DNA from 4 places in the Bradyrhizobium sp. SPXBL-02 genome. Region 2 is predicted to be linked to each of the others. Evidence: predicted binding sites of a transcription regulator. Region 2 holds the regulator's gene; each other region holds the start of a gene.
The links. Region 2 encodes PhoB, which activates phosphate uptake and scavenging genes when phosphate is short. Its sites were predicted from a motif close to TGTCATNNANCTGTCAT; they were not measured.

Region 1: ACNJYD_RS19440 (DUF2278 family protein) is a predicted target of PhoB. The motif match lies at 2,436-2,452, and genes of this name have one in related genera.
Region 3: phnC (phosphonate ABC transporter ATP-binding protein) is a predicted target of PhoB. The motif match lies at 2,951-2,967, and genes of this name have one in related genera.
Region 4: phnF (phosphonate metabolism transcriptional regulator PhnF) is a predicted target of PhoB. The motif match lies at 2,389-2,405, and genes of this name have one in related genera.

What each region holds. Positions count from the first base shown of each region.
Region 1 covers NZ_CP182474.1:4,179,665-4,184,842, forward strand. Annotated here, with positions in the region: gene nthB (nitrile hydratase subunit beta) at 1-146, shown strand, start outside; gene ACNJYD_RS19425 (nitrile hydratase accessory protein) at 146-523, shown strand; gene queC (7-cyano-7-deazaguanine synthase QueC) at 666-1,379, opposite strand; gene mazG (nucleoside triphosphate pyrophosphohydrolase) at 1,507-2,325, shown strand; gene ACNJYD_RS19440 (DUF2278 family protein) at 2,515-3,543, shown strand; gene hflX (GTPase HflX) at 3,705-5,087, opposite strand; gene hfq (RNA chaperone Hfq) at 5,099-5,178, opposite strand, start outside.
Region 2 covers NZ_CP182474.1:7,931,235-7,936,412, reverse strand. Annotated here, with positions in the region: gene pstA (phosphate ABC transporter permease PstA) at 1-322, shown strand, start outside; gene pstB (phosphate ABC transporter ATP-binding protein PstB) at 319-1,140, shown strand; gene phoU (phosphate signaling complex protein PhoU) at 1,152-1,868, shown strand; gene phoB (phosphate regulon transcriptional regulator PhoB) at 1,883-2,590, shown strand; gene ACNJYD_RS36875 (GcrA family cell cycle regulator) at 2,862-3,374, opposite strand; gene ACNJYD_RS36870 (aspartate aminotransferase family protein) at 3,835-5,043, shown strand; gene argF (ornithine carbamoyltransferase) at 5,043-5,178, shown strand, end outside.
Region 3 covers NZ_CP182474.1:1,037,963-1,043,140, forward strand. Annotated here, with positions in the region: gene ACNJYD_RS04810 (hypothetical protein) at 1-185, shown strand, start outside; gene ACNJYD_RS04815 (DUF1045 domain-containing protein) at 315-1,013, opposite strand; gene ACNJYD_RS04820 (alpha-D-ribose 1-methylphosphonate 5-triphosphate diphosphatase) at 1,032-2,225, opposite strand; gene ACNJYD_RS04825 (chloramphenicol acetyltransferase) at 2,222-2,893, opposite strand; gene phnC (phosphonate ABC transporter ATP-binding protein) at 3,068-3,877, shown strand; gene phnD (phosphonate ABC transporter substrate-binding protein) at 3,944-4,879, shown strand; gene phnE (phosphonate ABC transporter, permease protein PhnE) at 4,953-5,178, shown strand, end outside.
Region 4 covers NZ_CP182474.1:1,044,640-1,049,817, forward strand. Annotated here, with positions in the region: gene phnE (phosphonate ABC transporter, permease protein PhnE) at 1-5, shown strand, start outside; gene ACNJYD_RS04850 (IS1182 family transposase) at 177-1,505, shown strand; gene phnF (phosphonate metabolism transcriptional regulator PhnF) at 1,627-2,355, opposite strand; gene phnG (phosphonate C-P lyase system protein PhnG) at 2,475-2,951, shown strand; gene phnH (phosphonate C-P lyase system protein PhnH) at 2,956-3,564, shown strand; gene ACNJYD_RS04870 (carbon-phosphorus lyase complex subunit PhnI) at 3,569-4,684, shown strand; gene ACNJYD_RS04875 (alpha-D-ribose 1-methylphosphonate 5-phosphate C-P-lyase PhnJ) at 4,681-5,178, shown strand, end outside.

The DNA.
Region 1 (5,178 bases), 3.8 Mb from region 2:
CGGATACGGCGGCGATGGAGCGCGGCGAGAACCCGCAATGGCTCTATACCGTGGTGTTCGAGGGCCGCGATCTCTGGGGCGAGGACGGCGATCCCACGCTGAAGGTCTCGATCGACGCGTTCGAGCCCTATCTGGATCCGGCGTGATGAGCGGCGCACTTGCGGCCGCGGCGACGGCAGCGATCCCGAGCATTCCGCGCGACGACGACGGCCCGGTGTTCCGCGCGCCTTGGGAGGCGCATGCGTTCGCGATGGCCTTGAGCCTGCACGAGCGCGGCGTTTTCACCTGGCCGGAATGGGCCGCAGCACTCGCCGACGAGATCAAGCGCGCCCAGGCCGCGGGCGATCCTGACACCGGCGAAACCTACTATCTGCACTGGCTCGCCACGCTGGAGGGCCTCGTCGCGCGCAAGGGCGTCGCGTCGATGGAAACGCTGCACCGCTATCGCGACGCCTGGGACCACGCCGCGGATCGCACGCCGCACGGCAAGCCGATCGAGTTGCGGGAGGAGGATTTTCAGTAGTTGATCGCTGAGTTCGTCACTGCGAGCGCAGCGAAGCAATCCAGAATCCCTCCACGGCGGCAGTCTGGATTGCTTCGTCGCATCAGCGCAAAATTGCTGCGCAATTTTGTCGCGAGCTCCTCGCAATGACGGCAGAACGAGCCTACTTCCCGGCCACGAACTCTCGCCACCCCTTCGCCCGCAAACTGCACGCCGGGCACTCGCCGCAGCCATAACCCCATTCGTGCCGCGCGCCGCGTTCGCCGAGGTAGCAGGTGTGCGACTGCTCGCGGATGAGATCGACCAGCCCCTCGCCGCCGAGATCGTGCGCCAGCTCCCAGGTCGCGGCCTTGTCGATCCACATCAATGGCGTGTGCAGCTCGAAGGGCCTCGCCATGCCGAGCGAGAGCGCGGCCTGCATGGCGCGGATGGTCTCGTCGCGGCAATCGGGATAGCCGGAATAGTCGGTCTCGCACATGCCGCCGACGATGTGGCGGATGCCGCGCCGGTAGGCCAGCGCTGCGGCGAAGGTCAGGAACACGAGGTTGCGGCCCGGCACGAAGGTGTTGGGCAGGCCGTCGGCGCCCATCGCGATCGCGACGTCGCGGGTTAGCGCCGTCTCGGAGACGGCCGCCAGCGTCGGGATCGACAGCGTGTGGCTCTCGCCCAGCTTTGCGGCCCAATCGGCGCGCAGGCCCTTGATGCCGTCGAGCAGGCGGTCGCGGCAGTCAAGCTCGATGGCGTGGCGCTGGCCGTACTCGAACCCCAGCGTCTCCACGCGGGCGAAGCGGCTCAAAGCCCAGGCGAGGCAGGTGGTGGAATCCTGGCCGCCGGAGAACAGCACCAGCGCGGTTTCGGAAGAAAATGCGTCGCTCATGGCCCGCGCTTTAGCATTGCGCGGCTTGCTCGCCAATCGGTGGAAATCGGCCTGTTCCGCCGCCTTGCGCTGGGATCGGGGGTCCGCTTTTGGCATAAGGCTCTGGACCCCAGGAGACTGCCCGGCAATGACCCCTTCCCGCGATATCTCCCGCCTGATCGAAATCATGGCGGCACTGCGCACCCCGGTGAGCGGCTGCCCCTGGGACCTCGAGCAGAACTTTGCGACGATTGCGCCCTACACGATCGAGGAAGCCTATGAGGTGGTCGACGCCATCACCCGCGGCGATCTCGACGATCTCAGAGAGGAGCTCGGCGATCTCCTGCTTCAGGTGGTGTTCCACGCGCAGATGGCCTCAGAGCAGAACGCCTTTGCTTTCGGCGACGTGGTCGAAGCCATCACGCGAAAAATGATCCGCCGCCATCCCCACGTCTTCGCCGACAAGGACGGCAATCTCGCCCCGCACCACGTCAAGGAGGTCTGGGACCGCATCAAGGCCGAGGAAAAGGCCGAACGCGCCGCGCGCCGGCCGCCGGAAGCGACGCCGACGCACAAGTCGTTGCTGTCGGGCGTGAAGGCCGGCCAGCCGGCGTTGACGCGCGCGATGGAGCTGCAGCGCAAGGCCTCCACCGTCGGCTTCGACTGGAACGACCCGCGCGCGGTCCTGCAGAAGATCCGCGAGGAAGCCGACGAGATCGAAGCCGCGCTGGACCGCAACGACCGCGCGGGCCTGGCGGAAGAGACCGGCGACCTGATGTTCGCCCTCGTCAATCTCGCCCGCCACGTCGACGCCGATCCGGAAGCCGCGCTGCGCGCGACCAACGCCAAATTCGAGCGGCGCTTTGCCTATATCGAGCGGGCGCTGGCGGCGCAGGGCCGGACGCTCGAGCAGGCCTCGCTGGCGGAGATGGACGCGCTGTGGAATGCGGCCAAGACCGCCACTTAGCCGGGTGCGGTAGCAGAGAGATCCGGCAACACCATCCATCGCCGATCGGTCAGCAATGTACCCCGATTGACCGCTCCCAGCGGCTCGCACGGAAAGATGCGTCAAGCCGCCGCCATGAAATTGTCACCGCAGACAGTCTAAAGTTGTATAGTTCTGACGCAGCCACCCCCCTACGGCAGGTGAAGCGCGATGCCATTGAAACATTATTCAGTCCTCAAGGGACGCCCGATTGCGATGCGTTTCGGCACCGGCAGGTCGCCGCACTATCAAGTCCATATCGTCGCCGGCGGTGAAGATTTCCGCATTGCCGTCAACGTGCAGTCGGCCGACGGAAGCGAGGTCGAATTCCTGGTGCGATCTCGTTTCGTCCATCCGATCACCGAACGACTCGCGGCACTCCCGGAGGGGCTGCACCCGCAGGCCCCCCAGCCCAACAGCATCGCGCTGGACTTCATCCGCGGTAATCTGATGCAGCCCCAGGAGATGGTGCCGCTGCCGCTGTCCGTGCCTGGGCCGGACAACGACCTCAACGAGAAGCTCGACCAGTTCGTCCAGCGCGCACTCTCGGACGAAAGCGCGATGGTCTACGCGTTCGGCGAGACATGGGGCCCCGAGACCAAGGCGGACAATTATTTCGGCTTCAGGCCGGGACGCGGCATTCACGACATCCATATGAACCAGGGAAATCCCATCGGAAGGTTCTCGGGCGACAACGGGCCGTGGCAGGACGGCGGGCTCGTGTTCGAATTCCCGGAGCAAAATTTATGGACGGCAGTCCTTCTCAAATTCCAGACGCAGGCCTGGCACACTGACGACGAGACCGGTCATCCGATTGATCTCGGCGGCGGCACGCCGACAGCGCCGCTGGATCCGACGGCCCCTCCGACGGAGGAAATGCCGGATGGGCTCGTGCGGATCATTGCGGCACTCGTCAACGCCGTGAAGACGCCGGAGCGCGAAGTCGTCACACTGCTCAACACGGCCGATCGCGACATCGATCTCACGGGCTGGAAGCTGGCCGACAAGCAGAAGAAGAAGATGACGCTGTCGGGGAAGATCGCAGCCGGAGGAACGCTCGCCGTCGTCGTGGAGAAGCCGATGGAATTGTCGAACCAGGGCGGCATTATCTCGCTGCTGGACACGCGTGGTATCAAGGTTCACGGCGTCGCCTATACCAGGGCGCAAGCCAAACATCCGGGCCTGACAATTCCGTTCTGATGTGCTGATCAAGTTCGCAACCGACGAGCGTCAGCACGCCGCCAGGTCAGCTGTCGTTCGTGCCCCGTGCGTAGCGCGCACGAGGGTGTACCGATCCATGCCGCGTGTAATCTCTCGCTGGAACCACGCGATCGATGCCGCGCACCAATGCCATCGCGCCGTTATGTGGCGTGATGCGGCACAGCGTCGAACCTGTTCACCACGATGTCCCGCTTGGTCTCGTCCACCCGCACTGTCATGTCGAAGCGGCCGTCGTGCAGCTCCTTCGACAGCACCTCGGCATTGCGGTGCAGCCAGCTGATGCCGGCGCCGTCGGCGGCGTCGATGGAGAGATCGAGCGTGGTGCGCTTGGCGGCCAGGCGTTGCTCGATCGCGGCGAGCAGAGCATCGATGCCCTCGCCCGACACGGCTGAGACCAGCATCGCCGGATGATCCTCCGGCCTGCGCGCGGCGATGTTGAGCAGCTCTTCGCGTTGCTCGGGGGCGAAACGGTCAATCTTGTTCCAGACCTCGATGATGCGGCCGGAATCGTCCGGGTTGATGCCGAGCTGGCGCAGCACCGCGTCAACGTCGCTCTGCTGCGCCTCGGCGTCTTCATGCGAGATGTCGCGGACATGCAGGATGACGTCGGCCTCCAGCACCTCCTCCAGCGTGGCGCGGAAGGCGGCGACGAGCTGCGTCGGCAGGTTGGAGATGAAGCCGACGGTGTCCGACAGCATCGCCTTGCCGCCATGCGGCAGGTTGAGCGCCCGCAAGGTGGGATCGAGCGTCGCAAACAGCATGTCGGCCGCCTGCACGTCGGCGCGGGTCAGGCGATTGAACAGCGTCGACTTGCCGGCATTGGTGTAACCAACCAGCGCGACCACGCGATACGGCACGCGTTGGCGGCCGGCGCGATGCAGCCGCCGCGTCGCCTGCACCTTTTTCAGCTCGCTCTCCAGCTTGGAGATGCGCTCCTGGATCAGGCGGCGGTCGGCCTCGATCTGGGTCTCGCCGGGACCGCCCATGAAGCCGAAACCGCCGCGCTGGCGTTCGAGATGGGTCCAGGAGCGCACCAGGCGCGAGCGCTGGTAGTTGAGATGCGCAAGCTCGACCTGCAGCGAGCCTTCCCTGGTCTTGGCGCGACGGCCGAAGATTTCGAGGATGAGCCCGGTTCGGTCGAGCACCTTGGCGTGCCATTCCTTCTCGAGGTTGCGCTGCTGGATCGGCGACAGCGCGCAATCCATCACCACGAGCTCGACCTCGAGGGTCTTGATCAGCCCGGCGATCTCCTCGACCTTGCCCTTGCCGATATAGGTCGCGGGCCGGATCTGGCTGACCGGGGCGACGATGGCGTCGGCAATGACGAGATCGATCGCGCGCGCAAGGCCCGCGGCTTCATCGAGCCGGGCCTCGGTGTCTCGCAAGGCATGAGTCTCCGATTGCGCGTCGGCACTGCCCGCGCGCACGCGCAAGTAGGGACCGATGACAAGCACCCGCCCCGTCTGCGTAGCCCCTGCCGACCGTGGACGGTCGGCATCCCCGTCGAAATTCCGGGGTTCCAATCAGATCACTCTCAAGCCGGCTGGTCCTCGCCGCCTTCGAACAGCTGAATCGGAGCGCCCGGCATGATGGTCGAGATCGCATGCTTGTAGA
Region 2 (5,178 bases):
CGGCCTGCCGCGCTCGCTGGTGATCAAGCGCATCGCCTATCGTGCCGCGCGTTCCGGCCTCATCACCGGCGTGCTGCTGGCGACCGCCCGCGTCGCGGGCGAGACCGCACCGCTGTTGTTCACGGCGCTGTCGAACCAGTTCTTCAGCCTCGGCCTGAACAAGACGATGGCGAACCTACCTGTCACCATCAACAACTTCGTGCAGAGCCCCTACGAATATTGGAAGCAACTCGCCTGGAGCGGCGCGCTGCTCATCACCCTGACCGTGCTTGCCCTGAACATTGGCGCGCGCATCCTTGGCGCCGAGAGGACTGCAAAATGAGTGAAATGTCTGTTTCCGTCAGCGCGCCGACCGTTCATCCCGGCTCGCAGCCGCTGCCCGAGGCGCCCGCCAAGGTCACCGCGCGCAACCTGAATTTCTACTACGGTGAGCACCACGCGCTGAAGAACATCAATCTGACGCTCGGCACCAACCGCGTCACGGCGTTCATCGGCCCGTCGGGCTGCGGCAAGTCCACCCTGCTGCGCATCTTCAACCGGATGTACGACCTCTATCCGGGCCAGCGCGCCACCGGCCAGCTGCTGCTCGACCAGACCAACATCCTCGACGCCAAGCTGGACCTCAACCTGTTGCGGGCCCGGGTCGGCATGGTGTTCCAGAAGCCGACGCCGTTCCCGATGACGATCTACGAGAACATCGCCTTCGGCATTCGTCTGTACGAGAAGATCTCGAAGTCCGAGATGGACGGCCGCGTCGAGAAGGCGCTGCGCGGCGGCGCGCTGTGGAACGAGGTCAAGGACAAGCTCAATGCCTCCGGCCTGTCGCTCTCCGGCGGCCAGCAGCAGCGCCTCTGCATCGCCCGCACCGTCGCGGTGCGGCCCGAGGTGATCCTGTTCGACGAGCCTTGCTCGGCGCTCGACCCGATCTCGACCGCCAAGGTCGAGGAGCTGATCCAGGAATTGTCCGAGAACTACACGATCGCGATCGTCACCCACAACATGCAGCAGGCGGCGCGCGTCTCCGACAAGACCGCCTTCATGTATCTCGGCGAGCTGATCGAGTTCGACGACACCAGCAAGATCTTCACGTCGCCGAGCGATCGGCGCACGCAGGATTACATCACCGGCCGGTTCGGCTGAGGAGACGGAATATGGGTTCTGAACATACCGTAAAGGCCTTCGACAGCGACCTTCAGGAGCTCACTCGCCTGGTCGCCGAGATGGGCGGCATCGCCGAGCGCATGATCGTCGATTCCGTCGACGCGCTGATCCGCCGCGACGTGGCACTCGGCCAGCGCGTCGTCACCACCGACGCCGATCTCGACGCGCTGCAGAAGCGCATCGAGGAGCGTGCCGTGCTCACCATCGCCCGCCGCCAGCCGATGGCCGTCGACCTGCGCGAGATCGTCGGCGCCATGCGCGTTGCGACCGATCTCGAGCGCATCGGCGATCTTGCCAAGAACATGGGCAAGCGCGTCGCGGCGCTGGAGACGGACTTCCATCCGCTCAAGCTGTTCCGCGGCCTGGAGCACATGACCGACCTCGTGCAGCAGCAGGTCAAGAGCGTGCTCGACGCCTATGCCGCGCACGATTTGCCGGCGGCGATGGCGGTGTGGAAGGGCGACGAGGAAGTCGACGCCATCTGCACCTCGCTGTTCCGCGAGCTCCTCACCTACATGATGGAGGATCCGCGCAACATCTCGTTCTGCATCCACCTGATGTTCTGTGCCAAGAACATCGAGCGGATCGGCGACCACGCCACCAACATCGCCGAGACCGTGTTCTACATGATCGAGGGCCAGGCGATCACCGACAAGCGGCCGAAGGGCGACATGACGACCTTCGCCACGACGGTGCCGAATACCTAAGGAGCGACGACAACATGGGCGCACGCATTATGGTGGTAGAGGACGAGGAAGCTCTCACCGAGCTTCTCCGCTACAACCTCGAAGGCGACGGCTATGACGTCGAGACGGTGATGCGCGGCGACGACGCCGACACCCGCCTCAAGGAGCACATTCCCGATCTGATCGTGCTCGACTGGATGCTGCCGGGCCTGTCGGGCATCGAGCTGTGCCGGCGGCTTCGGACCCGTCCCGAGACCAAGCAGCTGCCGATCATCATGCTCACTGCGCGCGGCGAGGAGAGCGAGCGGGTACGGGGCCTCGCAACCGGCGCCGACGATTACATCGTCAAGCCGTTCTCGGTGCCGGAGCTGCTCGCGCGCGTGAAGGGTCTGCTCAGGCGCGCCAGCCCCGAGCGGCTCGCCACCGTGCTCGCCTATGGCGACATCGAGCTCGACCGCGACAAGCGCCGCGTGGCGCGCTCGGGCCGGCCGATCGATCTCGGCCCGACCGAATATCGCCTATTGGAGTTCTTCCTGGAGCATCCCGGCCGCGTGTTCTCGCGCGAGCAGCTGCTCGATAGCGTCTGGGGCCGCGACATCTATATCGATGAGCGTACCGTCGACGTCCATATCGGCCGCCTGCGCAAGCTGCTCAATCTCGGCCGCGAGCAGGACCCGATCCGCACCGTCCGCGGCGCCGGCTACGCGCTGGATGATCGCTTCGCGAAGGCCGAGCAGACGTAAGATCTGCGAGCTGTTGGTGTGGTGAGCTGCGGCTACACCCTCAACCGTCATCCCGGGGCGCGCCCAGCGCGAGCCCGGGATCTCAGCGCGAGCGCTTGCGCTCGTCGCGATCAACCACAGGACGTGGTTTGACGATGACTCGGAGTGACCATCTCGCGCAACGATCGCGCCCTGTGGTTATGGATCCCCGCCTTCGCGGGGATGGCACCGAGTGAGTTCAGCCGTCATCGTGTGACGGCTGCCGTATGTGCAGCCAACTAATTCCGCAAGCTCAGCGCGTGCTCGGCTTCGCCGGTGCGCGACGGCGGTCCGCTGCGGGCTGATAGGCCACGCGCGAATGCTGGGCGCAATAGGGCAGGCCCGAGAGCGCCTTGCCGCCGCAGAAGAAGAAATCCGGGCTCGATGGATCGCCGACCGGCCAGTGGCACGTCGCCTCGTTCAATTCCAGCAGCGACAGGCGCTGGCTCATCGGCACCACGTTGTCGTAGGTAACCGGCTCGGCTTCCACCTCGACCTCGAAGGCCTGCGCCAGCGCGGTGTTGCCGCGCGCAACGGGTCGCGTCACCCGCATCATGTGCTGCGCGGGCCGTGCCTTGCGCGGCCGCGGCGCTGCCGATGAAGGGCTCTTGGCGCGGCCGGACAGGCCGAGCCGGTGCACCTTGCCGATCACGGCATTGCGGGTCACATTGCCGAGCTCCGCCGCGATCTGGCTGGCCGAAAGTCCGGCCTCCCAGAGCTTCTTCAGCTGCTCGACGCGATCATCGGACCAGGTCAAAACCGTCATTGCACCCTTTCCCTCGCAGCGCGCCTGCCATCCTGGAGCCTTCGCCGCGATTGCCTAAAGCCTTGAAAAACCCGTGCCGCCAGAATCCCTTAAGGCTCGCCGGGCGCGCTCAAGACGCCCGAACGTTTACGCCGGTACATGAGGACTTTTGGGATCAGAACTGCTGCACGAGATGTCGTATCTGACAGTCCAAACGCTACAATATGGCGTGACTCCCGCGCAAGAGTCCGCCGACTCGCTTCCACATGTTCCGTGGTGAAAAACCCGCAAAATCGGCACCGCAAGACTACGGATTCAGCGTTTCGCGAGGCTTTCCGGGCGGCATTGACACCCGTCTTTCCAGGCATAAGATAGTGCCACGTGCCGCCCTTAAAAGGCGGCACGTTTCGTTTTCCGGGGCCGGTCAATGGTGCGTTGCGCAATGCGTGCCTCACACCGTCCGCAACATTCAAGTGACGTCATGACTAACAGCGCCGCGCCGCATTTGCTCCCCGTCTTCGCCAGGGCCGACCTCGGTTTCGAGCGCGGCGAAGGCTGCTGGCTGATCGCGACCAATGGTGATCGCTATCTCGATTTCACCTCGGGCGTGGCGGTGAATGCGCTCGGCCACGTTCATCCCGCGCTGGTCAAGGCGTTGCAGGAGCAGGCGACGAAGCTCTGGCACATGTCGAACCTGTTCCAGAGCCCCGATGGCGAGAAGCTCGCAAGCCGCCTCTGCAATGAGAGCTTCGCGGACTTCGTGTTCTTCTGCAATTCCGGCGCCGAGGCGCTGGAAGGTGTGGTCAAGCTCGTCCGCCATCATCACTTCTCCAAGGGCCATCCGGAGCGTTATCGCATCATCACCTTCGAAGGCGCCTTCCATGGCCGCACGCTGGCGACGCTGGCTGCGACGGGATCTGCGAAATATCTCGAGGGCTTCGGTCCGCCGATGGACGGCTTCGATCAGGTGCCGCACGGTGACCTCGACGCCGTGAAGAAGGCGATCGGCCCGCACACCGCCGGCATTCTCATCGAGCCGATCCAGGGCGAGGGTGGCGTTCGTGCTGCGCCTCCCGCCTTCCTGAAGGCGCTGCGCGAGCTCTGCAACGAGCGCGGCCTGTTGCTCGCCTTCGACGAGGTGCAGACCGGCATGGGCCGCACCGGCGAGCTCTTTGCCTACAAGCGCACCGGCGTCACACCGGACGTGATGTCGCTCGCCAAGGCGCTCGGCGGCGGCTTCCCGATCGGCGCGGTGCTGGCGACCGCGGATGCGGCCGCCGGCATGGGGCCCGGCTCGCACGGCTCCACCTTCGGCGGCAATCCGCTCGCGATCTCGGCTGCCAACGCCGTGCTCGACGTCATGCTCAAGCCCGGCTTCTTCGACCACGTGCAGAAGATGTCGCTGCTGCTCAAGCAGAAGCTCGCCTCCGTGATCGATCGTCATCCCGATGTCGTCAGCGAGGTGCGCGGCGAGGGCCTCCTGATCGGCATCAAGGCCGTGGTGCCCTCGGGCGATCTCGTCGCGGCGCTGCGCGCCGAAAAGCTGCTCACCGTCGGGGCCGGCGACAATGTCGTGCGCTTCCTGCCGCCCTTGATCGTCACCGAAGCGGAAATCGAGGACAGCGTCGGCCGGCTCGAACGCGCCTGCACGGCGATCTCCTCCAGTCAGACCAAGCGGGCGGCAAGCTGATGAGCACGACGCCCAACAAAGCTCCAAAGCACTTCCTGGACATCAACGAGCTGCCGCTGTCGGAGCTCAAGAGCATGCTCGCCGCCTCTTCCGCCATGAAGGCGAAGCAGAAGGCGCAGCAGCCGGTCAGGCCGC
Region 3 (5,178 bases), 1.3 Mb from region 2:
CGGTGCTGGTGTCCCTGGTGCACGTTGCCGCCATGGTCGGCGCCGGCGGATGTCTGGCGTGGCTGGTCTACCGCCATCTGGGATTGAGGTTCGTCTCGCGAAGCTGGTTCAACCTGGATGCAGTCTGGGCGACCAGCCTCGTTGTGGTTGGCGCGGTGGCGCTCGCTTTCAATCTTGCGAGCTAGCGCTAAATTAGGCTGAGTATGTCTTTCCAACGTCATTGCGAGCGAAGCGAGGCAATCCAGACTTTCCCTCTGGAGAAAGTCTGGATTGCTTCGTCGCTTCGCTCCTCGCAATGACGGAGGACGTGGTGACTATCTTGCCAGAGCCCACTCGCCGATGATGCGGAAGCGCGCCTTGGCATCATCCTGCTTGAACAGCGCGATGCGGTCGACCGCTAGCGCGTCGAGCTTCAGCGCCGCAAAACGCTCCCGCAGCATCTGCAGGATCGGCCCGCGCCGTTCCGCATCCAGGCGCCCCGTCAGCGTCATGTGGAAGCGGAATTCTTCCATCACGTAGGGATAGCCCCAGCGGTCGAGATAGTCCCGCTGCCGCTCGCTGAGCTTCTCCGGCCTGCGCCGGGCGCGATCTTCCGCCGTCAGCGCGGCGCGAAATGGGTCGAACTCGCGAACGCAATCGGCGGCAAGCTGCTGCAGAGCTTCGACCGGCGTGGCCGGAATAACAGCAATGAAGCCGCTGATGGAATCCACAATTGGCGAGATCACGGGATGCGGCCGCGCCTCGGCGGCGAAGGCCGCGCAGGCAGCAATCAAATCGGCCTCGGTCTTGCCCGATACCAGGGCCATCGGCGCCTTCAGCGTGGCGTGAAAGCCGTATTTGCGGGGATCGGCGCTGACCTCGCGCCAGTCCGGCGCGACATGCAGCGCTTGTCGCGGAAACGGCAGCTCGTCTCCGGTATAGGCGTCATAGCCGAGCAGCTCCGCGCCGAAGCGGGAGAGGGCGCTGTCGCTGCCGGCGGCAAAATAGATCGCGTAGCGGGGGAAACCTGTCATTACCTCAGCATAACCAATTCATGCCGCAACGATAGCCTCGCGCGGCGTTGCTGCCGTGGTGAGCAGCCGCGTCGCGTCGGTGAGATGCACGAGCTTGCCGCCTGAGATCACCGCGATCAGCCGCGGCCGCAGCTCCACGCTGTCGTCGACGAGGAGAATGTCAGCGCGGCGCCCCTCCGCGAGCAGGCCGCGATCGGTGAGGCCGGTTGCGCGCGCCGGGCCGGCGGAGACCAGATCCCAGGCCTGAGCCAGCGGCACCACGCCATCGGCGGCCAGGCGGAACGCGGCGAGCAGCTGCGCGGGATAGTAATAGTCCGACGCCAGCACCGAGCAGAGCCCTTTGGCGATCATGTCGGAGGCCCTGGTCCAGCCGGTGTGGCTGCCGCCCCGCACGACGTTCGGCGCGCCATAGACGATGGCATCGCCGTGGCTGGCCGCAGCCCGCGCCGTTTCCTCGTTGATCGGAAATTCCGCGATCAAGGCGCCGAGCTCGCGAAAGTCCCGGCGCATCCTTGGGCTCGCGTCGTCATGCGAGAGCATCCGCACCTCGGCTGCGCGGGCAAAAGCGGCCAGCCGTGATACCGAAGCCGGCACCTCGGCGGCGCGCGAGACCACACGCTCGACCAGCTTGTCAAAATCCTCGCTCGACAGCCCGGTGCGCTCCACCATGCGGTTGCGCTTGCGCGGCTTGGCCATGTCGGCGACCGTGCCGTCCATGTGATCATTGAAAGCGAACAGGTCGACGCGGCCCTCGCTGAGCCATTGTGCGATCTCGGCCTCGGCATCGAGATTGTAGGTCTCGTGCCGCAGGTGGAAGCGGGTGTCGGCGGCGAATTGCGGGCGCTGCCGCTCGATCGCCTCCATCAGGCCGCGCGCATTGTCGGCGCTGCGCAGGCCCGGCTCCCAGGAGCAGGTCGTGGCGTGAAACACGGTGGTGATGCCATTGCTGATCGCCTGGCGGTCGCTGTCGGCGAGCGCAACGTCGATCGGAAAGTCGACGCCGGCGCGCGGCATCATCTGCCGCTCGAAGGCATCGCCATGCAGATCGACGATGCCGGGCAGCACCAGCAGGTCACGCGCGTCGAGCGCCAGCCGCGCCCGGCCGCGAGAGGCATCGATCGCTGCAATGTCCGTTCCGGAGACGAGAAGAGAGGCTTCGGCGAGCTCGGCGCCGATCAAGGCCCGGCCGCCTTCGATGATTATGTCTGTCACGCGACCGCGCTTCGTTTGCTGGCAGGGGAATTGGCGAGTGAGCTTGTCCGTGCTTCGTATGTCGAGAGGAAATCTTCAATCCCGAGCCTGCGGAAATCGGGCAGCGCCGCGCGCAATTTGTCGTGATCCCAGTCCCACCAGGCGAGCCTTGCAAGGCGGCCGGCGACCTCCTCCGAGAACCGCCGCCGCACGATACGGGCGGGATTGCCGGCGACGATGGTGTAGGCCGGCACGTCCTTGGTGACGATCGCGCCGGCGGCGATCACCGCGCCGGTGCCGATGTTGCGGCCCGGCAGCACGATCGCGCCATGGCCGATCCAGACGTCATGGCCGATATGAACGTGATGCTGGCGCCGCCAGTCGAAGAACTCGGAATCGTCGCTCGCACCCTCGAAATAGGCGCTGGAGCGGTAGGTGAAGTGCGCCTGCGTGGCGCGATGCATCGGATGGTTGCCGGGATTGATCCGGGTCACCGCCGCGATCGAGCAGAATTTTCCGACGGTGGTGTAAGTGATCTGCGCGTCGTTCACGACATAGGAGTAATCGCCCATCGCCACTTCATGCAGGATGGTGCGGGCGCCGACCTCGGTATAGGCGCCGAGCCTGGTCTCGTGCAGCTTGGCCGAGGGATCGACGGTCGGCTGAACCGAAAGAGCTTTGGCGGCCATGTTGCATCCGAAGTGCGAGGGCGGGCGTTTTTCTTCGAGCGGCTGGATGACGATGTCATGACAACGAGATGACAGGGGATGACGTGCGTAGGATCGCCGCATCGCAGCGCGTGTGTCACACAAGTGTTAAGCACGGGCGTTAGCGGTTGGCTCCAGCTACTCTGGAGCCCCTGTATGCTGGTGGTTGAAGGCCTGACGTGTCGCTTCGGCGCGAAAGCCGCGGTGGACGACGCTTCGTTTCAAGTTTCCCCCGGCGGCTTCGTCGGTGTGATCGGGCGATCCGGCGCCGGCAAGTCGACATTGCTGCGGACCATCAATCGCCTCGTGACGCCGACCGGGGGACGCATCCTGTTCGACGGCGTCGACGTCACCTTGCTGCGCGGCAAGGAGCTGCGGCAGTGGCGCGCCCGCTCGGCGATGATCTTCCAGCAGTTCAACCTGGTCGGTCGGCTCGACGTGCTCACCAATGTCCTGATGGGTCGTCTCGCCACGATGCCAGCCTGGCGCTCGCTGTCGCAGGCCTGGCCCGAGCAGGACAAGGCGCTGGCGATGTCGGCGCTCGAGCAGTTCGACATCGCTTCGCTCGCTGCCCAGCGCGCCGACCAGCTCTCCGGAGGCCAGCAGCAGCGCGTCGCGATCGCCCGCGCGCTGGTGCAGCAGCCCGACATCATCCTCGCCGACGAGCCGATCGCCTCGCTCGATCCGCGCAACACCAAGATCGTGATGGATGCGCTTTTGCGCATCAACAAGCATTTCGGCATCACGGTGCTCTGCAACCTGCATTCGCTCGATCTCGCCCGCACCTACTGCGACCGCCTGATCGGCATGGCCGCCGGTCGCGTGGTATTCGACGGCGCGCCGTCCGCGCTGACCGATCACGTCGCGCGCGAGCTGTACGATCTCGAAGCTGCCGACGTCGTGGGTGGCCTGCCTGTCCCGGCGCCCGAGGGCGTGCCGGCGCTCGGAACCGCCGCGGCCGCCTAAAGCCGCATCGCACCTGTTCAATTGCCAGTTTGCGTCAACCGACCCCCAACCGATGAAGAGGGTATCATGATCACTCGCAGATTAATCCTGGCCGGCGCCGCTGCGCTCGCTTTCACCGCCTCCGCCTCGGCCGACGACTGGAAGGCCAAATACCCCGAGCTGACCTTTGCGGTCGTTCCGGCCGAGAACGCGTCGGGCGTCACCGAGCGCTGGGCACCGTTCATGACTTATCTATCGAAAGAACTCGGCGTAAAGGTCACGCTGCGCATCGCCAACGACTATGCCGCGGTGATCGAAGGCCAGCGCGCCGGCAATATCCACATCGCCAGCTACGGCTCGGCCGCGTTCGCGCGTGCCCGCCTGACCGGCGTCAAGTCCGAGGCCTTCGCCAACGACATCAACGCCGACGGCTCGACCGGCTACTATTCCGTGTTCTTCGTCAAGGCAAGCAGCGCCTACAAGAAGATCGACGACCTGAAGGGCAAGAACCTCGGCCTCGTCGACCCGAACTCGACCTCCGGCAACAACGTGCCGCGCTTCGAGCTCGACAAGATGGGCATCCACGATGCCGACGCCTATTTCGGCAAGGTCGTCTTCACCGGCAGCCACGAGAACGCGATGCTGGCGCTGGCGCAGGGCACGGTCGAAGTCGCTGCCAACCAGTGGACCAGCGACGACGATTCCACGCTGGCGCAGATGCTGACCAAGGGGATGCTGAAGAACGCCGACGGCTCGGCGATGAAGAAGGACGATTTCCGCATCATCCACAAATCGGCGCCGATCATCAACGGCCCCTATGCCTACAATTCCGACCTGCCGGAAGACGCCAAGACCGCCATTGCCAAGGCGTTCTTCGACGCGCCGGCCAAGGACAAGGCCGCGTTCGACCGTCTCTCCGACGGCCAGAAGAAGGGCTTTCATCCCGCCACCACCAAGGACTGGGATGGCACGATCGAGCTGATCAAGTTCGTCGACGCACTGCGTAAGAAGAAGGCGTCCTGAGTCTTCGGGACGATGCACCTGAGCCGGGTCCCAAAGACCCGGCTCTTTCTTTGACGGGACCTGTTTCGACCCCATGACGACAGCGGTTTCGATCCTCCCCGAGCAGCAGCTCGCCGCGCTCAACGCTGCCTATCGCCAGGCGGTTTCACGCAGGCGGCTACGTCTCCTGTTGGGAGCGGGCGTGTTTGCCGCCGCGCTGGCTCTCGCCGCGATCGGCGCCGAAGTGAATTTGCGCACGCTGTTCACCTATTTCGGCAACTTCGTCAGCTATTTCGACCGCATCCTCACGCTCGACAGCG
Region 4 (5,178 bases), 1.3 Mb from region 2:
CCTGAGCAAAGGTGCCGTAGGGTGGGCAAAGCGAAGCGTGCCCACCACCTCTGACGATCGAGAAAGATCGTGGGCACGGCGCAAGGGCGCCTTTGCCCACCCTACGAGACTGTGAATCTTTTGTACCGCGCGTCAGACGAATGTGATTCTCTGGGCAGACTGATCTGCTGGAGAGGATGATGGCTGACGACGGACTTTTTGGTGAATTGCCGGAGCAGTCGGCACGAACCGAAGCGGTGCCGCAAGGCGCACCTCGGCTGCGCGAGCCTGTGCGCAATCAGGTCGAATTGCGAGCGGTCGATATCGACAGCCTGATCGGGCAGGATCATCCAGCGCGGGTGATCTGGGCTTATGTCGAAGGGCTGGACCTGAGCGAGCTGGAAGATCGCGTCAAGGCACGGGAAAACAGGCCGGGCCATCCGGCGCCATCGCCACGGTTGTTGCTGGCGCTTTGGCTGTACGCCGCGAGCGATGCCGTTGGCAGCGCGCGGGCGCTGGACCGGCTCTGCGACAGCCACGACGTCTACCGCTGGCTCTGCGGTGGCGTGTCGTTGAACCATCACGGGCTGTCGGACTTCCGGGTCGGCTGTGCCGACTTGCTCGACCGTTTGCTGGTTGAACATCTGGTGGCCCTGAACGAGGCAGGGCTGGTCGATCTGGAGAAGCTGACCCAGGACGGGGTGCGGATACGAGCGAATGCCGGGACCGGATCGTTCCGGCGGGAGGCGACGCTGGATCGGCAGATGGCGCAGGCCGAGGCCATTGTGGAAGAGCTCAAGCGCGAGGTCGATGCGGACCCGGAAGCCAGCAATCGGCGGATCCGGGCCGCCAAAGAGCGGGCGGCGCGCGAACGCAGCGAGCGGGTGCAAGCCGCGCAGGCCGCGCTGGCCGAGATCAAGCGCAAGCGAAAACAGCTCGACGACAAGGGCGGCAATGGCAAGAAGCCGAAGGAGCCTCGGGCCTCCACCACCGACCCGCAGGCCAGGGTGATGAAGATGGCCGATGCCGGCTTCCGTCCGGCCTATAATGTGCAGGTGGCTAGCGCGGCTGGCGAACTGATCGTGGTCGCGATCGATGTCGACAACAGCGGCTCAGATCGTGGCTTGATGCGCCCGATGCTGGAGCGAACGCGCGCTCGGCTGAAGCGCTTGCCACGCCGCTACCTCGCCGATGGCGGGTTCTGCACTGGCGACGACATCGAATGGGCGCATGGCGAGGGCATCGAGGTTTACTGTCCACCGCCCCAATCCAGGAGCGGTGTCGATCCCTTCTTACCCCGGAGCAGCGACGGTCCTGGCATAGCGGCCTGGCGTGCTCGCATGGCCAGCGAAGCCGGCAAGGCACAGTACCAGGCCCGTACCATCTGCGAATGCATCCATGCCCGCTGGCGCAACTGGGACCTCAGGCAACTGACCGTGCGCGGCATCGAGAAGGTCCGTGCCGTCGTGCTCTGGTACGCCCTCACCAACAACATCCTGCAAGGGCATCGTCTCGCAAAAGCATAGATAACCAACAGCCTGACGCCGCCGGCTTCCCCCATCAAGGGGCGATACCACCCCTTGATGCCGAAGCCGAAACAAAACGAATTGGCTCACAGGCTCTACGGGTCCGGTGTCGTGGAGAGAGCTACGACTCCACCAAAAACTCCACCCGCTCCGCCGCAAACCGCGAATGCTTGGTCACCAGCGGCCTGCCCGTGAGATCGTGGTCGGTGGCGTCCACCACCAGGATCGGCCGCCCCAGCGCTAGATCGAGACGTGCCGCATCGGTCGCGTCCACGATGCCCGCGGTGATTCGGGTTGCGCCGCGGCGATAGTCGCGGACGCCGAAATGCTCCAGCAGCTTCGTCATCGAGCGCGTCGCCGCGAACACGGCGCCGGCACCCGGGAACAGGTCCGCCGACAGCCAGGTCGTGGAAACGCAAATCGGCGTACGGTCGGCAAGGCGGATCGCCTCGATCCGCACCAGGGGCGCGCCGGTCTTTAGTCCCAGCTCCCGCGCGAGCTCGCGCGTCGCGACGTCATCGGTCGCTTCGATCAGCCGGCCATGCGGCTCGCGGCCATCCGCGCCGACGATCTCGGAGAAGCGCGTGCGCGAGCGCAAGGGATAAGCGAGCTTCTGTGCCTCGACATAGGTTCCGCTGCCGCGCTCCGCGCGCACCAGGCCGCGCTCGGCAAGTGCCGCGAGCGCGCGCCGTACGGTGTGGCGGTTGACGCGATAGGTTTCGGCGATCTCCATCTCGCCTGGCAATTTGTCGCCGGCCGCAAAGCGGCCGTCGGCGATGCCGCGCTCGATGCCGTCGGCAACGAGGCGCCATAGCGCGACGCCCGACGAGGCTGTGTCCTGCATGCTCATGTCGCGGGAAACCTACTCCAGAAATCACAGCATTGTCACGAAACAGTCATGGCGCGTCCTTATGAAGTTGTCTATTATCATAGACAACTTCGATGCGGCAAGTTCTGTCAAAAGGTTCGGTGGACCAGGTGACCCAGCACAACAATCAGCAAGCCCAGCGCAAGGCCGCAATGGCGGTGCTGGCGCACGCGGAGGCGGGCGAGATCGCCGCTCGCCTCCGCAACTTGGCCTCGGACCTGCCTTTGCCGGACCATCAGGACCTGCGCACGCCGGAGAACGGCCTCGTCATGCTGCGCGGGCGGGTCGGCGGCGACGGCGCGCCGTTCAATCTCGGCGAAGCCACGGTGTCGCGCGCCGCGGTGCGGCTTGCGAGCGGCGAGGTCGGGTTCGGCTACACGCTCGGCCGCGATAGCGAGAAGGCGCGGTTGATCGCGCTGTGCGATGCGCTGGTGCAGTCCCGCGATTTCGGCGGAGCGGTGGAGCGCAACGTTATCGCGCCGTTGCTCGAGCAGCTTATGGTCAGGCGCAAGCAGGCGGCGGAAGCGACCGCTGCGACGAAGGTTGATTTCTACACCATGGTGCGCGGTGAGGGGTGAGATCATGACCACGATTGCGGAACTGCCGCCGGGTTTCGCCGACAAGGTGCTGTCGGCGCAATCGACCTTTCGCTCGGTCATGGATGCCATGGCGCGGCCGGGCTCGGTTCAGCGCATCGTGCCGATGGCGGGGGCGCCTGATACGATGATGCGCGGCACCGCCGCGATCGCGCTGACGCTGTTCGATCACGACACGCCGCTCTGGCTCGATGCGCGGATGGCGGAGAGCGCGGACGTGACGAAGTGGCTCAAGTTCCACACCGGCGCGCCGGTCGTGCAGGATTCATCCATCGCCTCGTTCGCGCTCATCGGCGACGGCGGTGCGCTGCCTTCGCTCGAGCGCTTCGCGCTCGGCACGAGCGAGTATCCGGACCGGTCGACGACCGTGATCATCCAGGTCGACAGCCTCGCCTCCGGCCGGAGCTTCGAACTGCGTGGCCCCGGCATCGATGGGGTCGCCACGCTGCGGGCGTCGATCAAGCCTTTCGACCTGTTCGAGCGCCTGCATATGAACGAAGCGCTGTTTCCGCGCGGTATCGATGTGGTGCTGGTCGCCGATGACGCCGTGGTCGCGATCCCCCGCACCACGCGCGTCGTAAGCAAGGGAAGCTGAAAGCATGTATGTCGCAGTCAAAGGCGGCGAACGCGCCATCGAGAACGCCCATCGCTTGCTCGCGCATAAGCGGCGTGGCGACCAAGAAGTTGCGGAAATCGCCCTCGACCAGATCTCGGAGCAGCTCGGCCTTGCCGTCGATCGCGTCATGAGCGAAGGCTCGCTCTATGACCGCGAGCTCGCGGCGCTTGCGATCAAGCAGGCGCGCGGCGATTTGATCGAGGCGATCTTCCTGGTTCGCGCCTTCCGCGCCACGCTGCCGCGTTTCGGTGCCAGCGAGCCAGTCGACACCGGCGCGATGCGGGTGCAGCGGCGGGTGTCGGCGACCTTCAAGGACATCCCCGGCGGCCAGATCCTGGGGCCGACCTTCGACTACACGCACCGCCTGCTCGACCCTTCGCTCGCTGAGGGCTTCGTGCCGGAGACGCCGGCCGCGGCCGAAGCTTCGACCGCGCCGACCCCGCGCGTGACCGACATTCTAGGCCGCGACGGGCTGATCGAATCATCGCCGGAAGCCGAGGACGGCGCCAGCGTCGGCGATCTCACCCGCGAGCCGCTGAATTTCCCCGCGGATCGCGATTTGCGCCTGCAGAACCTCGCGCGCGGTGACGAAGGCTTTCTGCTCGCGATGGGCTATTCCACCCAGCGCGGCTACGGCCGCAACCATCCCTTTGTCGGCGAGATCCGCTTCGGTGAGGTCGAGGTCGAATTTGTCGCGGAAGACGTCGGCTTCGCCGTGCCGCTCGGCGCGATCGAGCTCACCGAGTGCCAGATGGTCAACCAGTTCAAGGGCTCCGCGACCGAGGCGCCGTGCTTCACCCGCGGCTATGGCCTCGCCTTCGGCCAGAGCGAGCGCAAGACCATGTCTATGGCGCTGGTCGATCGCGCGCTGCGCGCGCGTGAGCTCGGCGAGGAGGCGCTTGCACCCGCGCAGGACGAAGAGTTCGTGATGTCGCATTCGGACAATGTCCAGGCGACCGGCTTCGTCGAGCACCTGAAGCTGCCGCATTATGTCGACTTCCAGTCCGAGCTCGGCCTCTTGCGCAAGCTGCGCCAAGAGTTCTCTAAAGCGTTCGCCGATGCCAACACGCCCGATGCCATGAAGGAGGCCGCGGAATGAACGCGCCCGCCTACAACTTCGCCTATCTCGACGAGCAGACCAAGCGCATGATCCGCCGCGCGATCCTCAAGGCGATCGCGATCCCCGGCTATCAGGTGCCGTTCGCCAGCCGCGAAATGCCGATGCCCTACGGCTGGGGCACCGGCGGCGTGCAGGTCACCGCCGCGATCCTCGGGCCCAAGGACGTGCTCAAGGTGATCGACCAGGGTTCGGACGACACCACCAACGCGATCTCGATCCGCAAATTCTTCGCCAAGACCGCGGGCGTTGCGACGACCACGGCGACGGACGAGGCAACCGTGATCCAGACCCGCCACCGCATCCCGGAGACGGCGCTAAACGAGAACCAGGTGCTGGTCTATCAGGTGCCGATCCCCGAGCCGTTGCGCTTCCTCGAGCCGCGCGAGACCGAGACGCGGCGTATGCACGCGCTCGCCGAATACGGCCTGATGCATGTGAAGCTCTACGAGGACATCGCCCGCTTCGGCCATATC